DNA from 2 places in the Gottfriedia sp. S16(2024) genome. Region 2 is predicted to be linked to the other one. Evidence: a T-box and tRNA genes for the amino acid it is inferred to sense, from the RefSeq annotation. Region 2 holds a T-box; the other holds one or more tRNA genes.
What was found. A T-box is a leader RNA that pairs with one kind of tRNA and senses whether it is charged. The one in region 2 lies ahead of argS (arginine--tRNA ligase), so its partner is inferred to be a tRNA-Arg.
Positions count from the first base shown of each region.

Region 1: it encodes a tRNA-Arg, which carries the amino acid that the T-box ahead of argS (arginine--tRNA ligase) is inferred to sense. The anticodon was not compared.

Region 1 covers NZ_JBFLUO010000001.1:415,052-418,424, forward strand. Annotated here, with positions in the region: tRNA gene AB1282_RS02140 (tRNA-Glu) at 1-40, opposite strand, end outside; tRNA gene AB1282_RS02145 (tRNA-Ser) at 52-142, opposite strand; tRNA gene AB1282_RS02150 (tRNA-Asn) at 149-223, opposite strand; tRNA gene AB1282_RS02155 (tRNA-Ile) at 245-321, opposite strand; tRNA gene AB1282_RS02160 (tRNA-Gly) at 338-408, opposite strand; tRNA gene AB1282_RS02165 (tRNA-His) at 415-490, opposite strand; tRNA gene AB1282_RS02170 (tRNA-Thr) at 500-572, opposite strand; tRNA gene AB1282_RS02175 (tRNA-Phe) at 603-678, opposite strand; tRNA gene AB1282_RS02180 (tRNA-Asp) at 687-762, opposite strand; tRNA gene AB1282_RS02185 (tRNA-Met) at 766-842, opposite strand; tRNA gene AB1282_RS02190 (tRNA-Ser) at 1,039-1,131, opposite strand; tRNA gene AB1282_RS02195 (tRNA-Ile) at 1,140-1,216, opposite strand; tRNA gene AB1282_RS02200 (tRNA-Met) at 1,226-1,299, opposite strand; tRNA gene AB1282_RS02205 (tRNA-Ala) at 1,327-1,399, opposite strand; tRNA gene AB1282_RS02210 (tRNA-Pro) at 1,410-1,486, opposite strand; tRNA gene AB1282_RS02215 (tRNA-Arg) at 1,511-1,587, opposite strand; tRNA gene AB1282_RS02220 (tRNA-Leu) at 1,600-1,686, opposite strand; tRNA gene AB1282_RS02225 (tRNA-Gly) at 1,695-1,769, opposite strand; tRNA gene AB1282_RS02230 (tRNA-Leu) at 1,792-1,874, opposite strand; tRNA gene AB1282_RS02235 (tRNA-Lys) at 1,896-1,971, opposite strand; tRNA gene AB1282_RS02240 (tRNA-Thr) at 1,980-2,052, opposite strand; tRNA gene AB1282_RS02245 (tRNA-Val) at 2,056-2,131, opposite strand; rRNA gene rrf (5S ribosomal RNA) at 2,137-2,252, opposite strand; rRNA gene AB1282_RS02255 (23S ribosomal RNA) at 2,375-3,373, opposite strand, start outside.
Region 2 covers NZ_JBFLUO010000001.1:145,735-149,107, forward strand. Annotated here, with positions in the region: gene argS (arginine--tRNA ligase) at 1-1,198, opposite strand, end outside; T-box leader at 1,241-1,462, opposite strand; gene AB1282_RS00900 (tetratricopeptide repeat-containing glycosyltransferase family 2 protein) at 1,586-2,671, shown strand; gene AB1282_RS00905 (tetratricopeptide repeat-containing glycosyltransferase) at 2,876-3,373, shown strand, end outside.

The DNA of each region.
Region 1 (3,373 bases), 270 kb from region 2:
CCGTGAAAGGGCGGTGTCTTAACCGCTTGACCAACGGGCCAAAAAAAAATATGGCAGAGAAGAAGGGATTCGAACCCTCGCACCGGTTACCCGATCTACACCCTTAGCAGGGGCGCCCCTTGAGCCACTTGGGTACTTCTCTATCATATGGCTCCGCAGGTAGGGTTCGAACCTACGACCACTCGGTTAACAGCCGAGTGCTCTACCACTGAGCTACTGCGGAAAAACTAATTATAAAAATTAATGGTGGGCCTAAATGGACTCGAACCATCGACCTCACGCTTATCAGGCGTGCGCTCTAACCAGCTGAGCTATAGGCCCATTAAATTTTATAAAAAGCGGGTGATGGGAATCGAACCCACGACCGAAGCTTGGAAGGCTTCTATTTTACCATTAAACTACACCCGCAAAATATGGGGCGACCGATGGGAATCGAACCCACGAGTGTCGGAACCACAATCCGATGCGTTAACCACTTCGCCACGACCGCCATAAAGAGTGCCGACTAGAGGACTTGAACCCCCAACCTACTGATTACAAGTCAGTTGCTCTACCAATTGAGCTAAGTCGGCTTATTATTATAATCATTTTTTTATTTAAGATGGTGGCTCGGGACGGAATCGAACCGCCGACACGAGGATTTTCAGTCCTCTGCTCTACCGACTGAGCTACCGAGCCAACTTAAATGGCGGTCCCGACCGGGATCGAACCGGCGATCTCCTGCGTGACAGGCAGGCATGTTAACCGCTACACCACGGGACCATTTGGTTGCGGGGACAGGATTTGAACCTGCGACCTTCGGGTTATGAGCCCGACGAGCTACCAGACTGCTCCACCCCGCGATAATGTGGATACTATTTAATATAGTTCCAATAAAGTTATTTTGTTAAGACCATCCCAATCTCAGGATGATTATGCAAGTAGCAGCTCGATTGGTATGCTGAAGTAATTTCTTCGAAGCATATTCGTTCGTGCTCCACCCCGCGATAATGTGGATACTAACTAAGTTAGTTCCATTTATATAAAGTTTAATAAAAATGGAGGAGTAAGAGGGATTCGAACCCCCGCGGGCTGTTACACCCCTGTCGGTTTTCAAGACCGATCCCTTCAGCCAGACTTGGGTATTACTCCATTATAAGTGGTGGACCTTGTAGGACTCGAACCTACGACCGGACGGTTATGAGCCGTCTGCTCTAACCAGCTGAGCTAAAGGTCCTTAAATAAGTAGCGGCGGAGGGAGTCGAACCCACGACCTCACGGGTATGAACCGTACGCTCTAGCCAGCTGAGCTACACCGCCATAATAAATTAATTTAAGTTCTTCAAGTGGAGCCTAGCGGGATCGAACCGCTGACCTCCTGCGTGCAAGGCAGGCGCTCTCCCAGCTGAGCTAAGGCCCCATGTTTTAAATGGTCGGGAAGACAGGATTTGAACCTGCGACCCCCTGGTCCCAAACCAGGTGCTCTACCAAGCTGAGCCACTTCCCGTTCAGAATTACAGGTGAAACAATATGGCGCGCCCGAAAGGACTCGAACCCATAACCTTTTGATCCGTAGTCAAACGCTCTATCCAATTGAGCTACGGGCGCATATTATAAAAATGGTACCGAGGGCCGGACTCGAACCGGCACGGGGTCAACCCCCGCAGGATTTTAAGTCCTGTGTGTCTGCCATTCCACCACCCCGGCAGCATATATGGAGCGGAAGACGGGGCTCGAACCCGCGACCCCAACCTTGGCAAGGTTGTATTCTACCACTGAACTACTTCCGCATATACTGTTTAACAAGATAAATGGTGCGGGTGAAGGGACTCGAACCCCCACACCGAAGTACTAGATCCTAAGTCTAGCGCGTCTGCCAATTCCGCCACACCCGCAAATATTTTCTTTTTAGAAAATGGTGAGCCATGAAGGATTCGAACCTTCGACCCTCTGATTAAAAGTCAGATGCTCTACCTACTGAGCTAATGGCTCATAAAGAGTGCCGACTAGAGGACTTGAACCCCCAACCTACTGATTACAAGTCAGTTGCTCTACCAATTGAGCTAAGTCGGCATATGGTGGAGGATGACGGGCTCGAACCGCCGACCCCCTGCTTGTAAGGCAGGTGCTCTCCCAGCTGAGCTAATCCTCCATCAAACCAAGCGACGTTCTACTCTCACAGGGGGAAACCCCCAACTACCATCGACGCTGAAGAGCTTAACTGCCGTGTTCGGTATGGGAACGGGTGTGACCTCTTCGCTATCATCACTTGATTCATTTTCTTTAGGACATTAATTATTATATCAAATTTCATTTAAAAGTCAATAACTTTCTTCGATTTTTTTTATAATAATTTTTGTACCTTCAAAACTAGATAATGTCATTATCAAACTTGTTAGTTAAGTCCTCGACCGATTAGTATCAGTCAGCTCCACGTGTCACCACGCTTCCACCTCTGACCTATCAACCTGATCGTCTCTCAGGGGTCTTACTAGCTTAACGCTATGGGAAATCTCATCTTGAGGGGGGCTTCATGCTTAGATGCTTTCAGCACTTATCCCTTCCACACATAGCTACCCAGCCATGCTCTTGGCAGAACAACTGGTACACCAGCGGTGTGTCCATCCCGGTCCTCTCGTACTAAGGACAGATCCTCTCAAATTTCCTGCGCCCACGACGGATAGGGACCGAACTGTCTCACGACGTTCTGAACCCAGCTCGCGTACCGCTTTAATGGGCGAACAGCCCAACCCTTGGGACCGACTACAGCCCCAGGATGCGATGAGCCGACATCGAGGTGCCAAACCTCCCCGTCGATGTGGACTCTTGGGGGAGATAAGCCTGTTATCCCCGGGGTAGCTTTTATCCGTTGAGCGATGGCCCTTCCATGCGGAACCACCGGATCACTAAGCCCGACTTTCGTCCCTGCTCGACTTGTAGGTCTCGCAGTCAAGCTCCCTTATGCCTTTACACTCTTCGAATGATTTCCAACCATTCTGAGGGAACCTTTGGGCGCCTCCGTTACTCTTTAGGAGGCGACCGCCCCAGTCAAACTGCCCACCTGACACTGTCTCCGAGCCGGATAACGGCTCTAGGTTAGAATTTCAATACAGCCAGGGTAGTATCCCACCGACGCCTCCACCGAAGCTAGCGCTCCGGCTTCTCAGGCTCCTACCTATCCTGTACAAGCTGTACCAAAATTCAATATCAAGCTGCAGTAAAGCTCCACGGGGTCTTTCCGTCCTGTCGCGGGTAACCTGCATCTTCACAGGTACTATAATTTCACCGAGTCTATGGTTGAGACAGTGCCCAAATCGTTACGCCTTTCGTGCGGGTCGGAACTTACCCGACAAGGAATTTCGCTACCTTAGGACCGTTATAGTTACGGCCGCCG
Region 2 (3,373 bases):
TTTCTGCAATATTTTGACTAGCTAAACTAATCGCTTCTTCAATTACCTCTTCTAAAAGAACAATTTTTCCTTTTCGTGTAGACATTTTTTTACCATTTTGTAGGATTAAGCCGAATGGTACGTGAACCATATCTTTAGACCATTCGTACCCCATTTTCTTCAAAACTGTAAATACTTGCTCAAAATGCAATGCTTGTTCTCCACCTACAACATACACTGCTTTATCAAAATCATATGTTTCTTTACGATAAAGTGCAGCTGCTAGATCTCTTGTAGCATATAGCGTAGCTCCATCAGATTTTCTAATTAAGCATGGTGGTAATTCCTTTTCAGTTAATTCAACAACATCTGCACCTTCAGATTCGACTAAAAGGTTTTTTTGCTCTAGAAGTTCAATAACTCGGTCCATTTTATCATTGTAAAATGCTTCTCCGTTAAAGCTATCAAAGTTAACACCTAATAAATCGTATACTAACATGAATTCTTTTAGAGACTCATCACGGAACCACTTCCATAAGTGTAAAGCTTCTTCATTTTTTTCCTCTAATTGCTTAAACCAGCTTCTAGCTTCTTCCTCAAGTTGAGGCTCTTTTTCAACTTCTTCATGAAATTTAACATATAATTTTAAAAGTTCTTTTATTGGATTTTCTTTTACTTCGTCTTGATTACCCCAAAGTTTATAAGCAACAATTAATTTCCCAAACTGTGTTCCCCAGTCTCCAAGGTGATTAATTTTTATTGCTTTATACCCATTTTTTTCAGCTATTTTAGCAATTGAATTTCCAATCATTGTTGAACGCAAATGCCCCATCGAAAATGGCTTTGCAATATTTGGAGAGGAACAATCGATCGCAACCGTTTTGTCTTCTCCAATTACTTGGTTACCATATTCCTTCCCCTGACCAAGAACTAATTCAATTACTTGCTTACTTACTAGCTTTTTATTCAAAAAACAGTTTACGTATGGGCCGTTTGCTTCTACTTTTTCAATTAAATCATGGTTAATCTGTGCTGCTATTTCCTTTGCAATTATTACTGGAGATTTTTTTAATGCTTTTGCTAATTGGAAACAAGGAAATGCTAAATCACCTTGATCTGCATAATTCGGTTTTTCGATAAGTGTGTTAATTTCAGTTAAAGTTAGTGATCCATTTAAAGCTTTTTCAATTTGTTCACTATACATATTTACATAATTCATTATGATCAATCCTCTCCAAAATATAAAAAACCCGTCTCTATCATAAGAGACGGGTTTAAATAATCCGCGGTACCACTCTAATTGTTCAAATATATTGAACCAACTTTAAAATTTGTTAACGAGGTCTTCCCCGGCAAAGTCCTACTATCAATTCAGACTGCTTCTCCGAAGTGCGCTTCATCTTATTCGCTCTGTTAGGCTTCCACCATCCCCAACTCTCTACAAGAATCAAAATAAGATTACTCTCTTCATCTAAAAATTTTCAATATTCATTTTTTCCATTTAATCATATCTAATGTAGAATTTCAACATTAATCTTTTTTTTGAACTTTATTAATGACACCATTTGTTGACAACCTTAATAACATAGAAATTGAGGTGGATTTCATGAAAAAAAAACCAATAACTTTAAGCCTTTGTATGATTGTTAAAAACGAAGAAGCTGTACTTTCCAGATGTTTATCCTCTGTATCTAATATAGTAGACGAAATTGTCATAATTGATACTGGTTCAACAGACAAAACAAAGGAAATAGCGAAAAAGTTTACAAATTCAATATATGATTTTACTTGGATCAATGATTTCTCTGCGGCAAGAAATTTTGCGTTTTCTAAAGCAACGAAGGATTATATTATGTGGCTAGATGCAGATGATATTATCACTGATGAAAATGCAAAAAAATTACTTAAATTAAAAAAGTCATTAACTAAAAAGGTCGACGCTGTCGGGATGAAATATCATCTAGCTTTCGATGAAAATGGTAATCCTAGCTTTAGTTCTGTACGCAATCGAATCGTTAAACGAGAGAGAAATTTTAAATGGATTGGATTCGTTCATGAATATTTGGAGGTTTACGGCGAAATTATTCAATCGGATGCCGCAATTATTCATCAAAAAGACAAAGAGTTTTCTGATCGTAATTTAAAGATTTATGAAAATGCGATTTCTTCAGGAAATGAACTAAGTCCTCGTGACAAATACTATTATGCGAATGAATGCGTAGATCATCAGCTGTTTGAAAAGGCAATTGAATGGTATGAATTATTTCTTGATGAAGGAAAGGGCTGGTACGAGGATAATATTCAAGCGTGCGGAAAAATGGCAGACTGCTATTTTAATCTAAACGAATTGGAAAAAGCGATTAGTAGTTGTCTAAGATCTTTTTCATATGATGGACCACGTGGAGAAAACTGCTGTCGTTTAGGATTTGTCTATCTTCAACAAGGTGATTTTACACGCGCTATTTCATGGTATAAACTTGCTACTCTTGTTGATGTTCCAACAAGTAGTCCTTTTATAAATCAGGCTTGTTACACTTGGTTACCTAATCTACAGTTATGTCTATGCTATAGTCGATTAGGCGATCAACTTACTGCTAGAAAATATAATGATATAGCTGCTAGTTATGTTCCGAATAATCCTTCCGTTCTACACAACCAAGAATATTTCCGCTCATATTTTAAAGACCAATAACCCACCCTTACTATCTTCTAACGTTTTTTTCCTGGATCCTAACAGTTTAGTAGACCCAATTTTGATTGAAAAACTAACTAGTGTAAGAAGAACTAGAAATTCAGTCCTAAAATAGATGATCTGGAAACTACTATTTAATAAAATCAACATTAAAATAACATCAATCATTTTATACAAAATCAAAATTAAAGAAAGGGTGATAGCTTGATCACAGTCAGTTTATGCATGGTTGTACAAAATAATGAAGCCACAATTGAAAGATGTCTTAGTTCAGTTAGTAGCATAGTTGATGAAATTATCATCGTTGATATGAATTCCCACGATCGAACGATAGAGCTAGCAAGACAGTTTACAGACCAAATACATGTCTTTGATGGTGTGGATGAAATAGCTGCATTAAATTTTTCAAAATCATTGGCAACAAAAGACTTTATACTTTTACTAAACCATAGTGAAATTTTACTAGAAAATGATCGTTTAACATTGTCTAAGTTAAAACACTCAATAGACAATGAAGTTTATAATGTAGCTGTCGATTATCAGATTGGATGGAATGAAAAAAGTAAACAAAAAATTAGTAGATTATTTAAAAGATTAAGTTCAAATAGTCATTCACCGGATATGAATAATGAACAAATCTCTGAATCATTTTCTACTAATCTCGTTATTACAGATCTTCCTTTTACACAAAATACAAAAGAA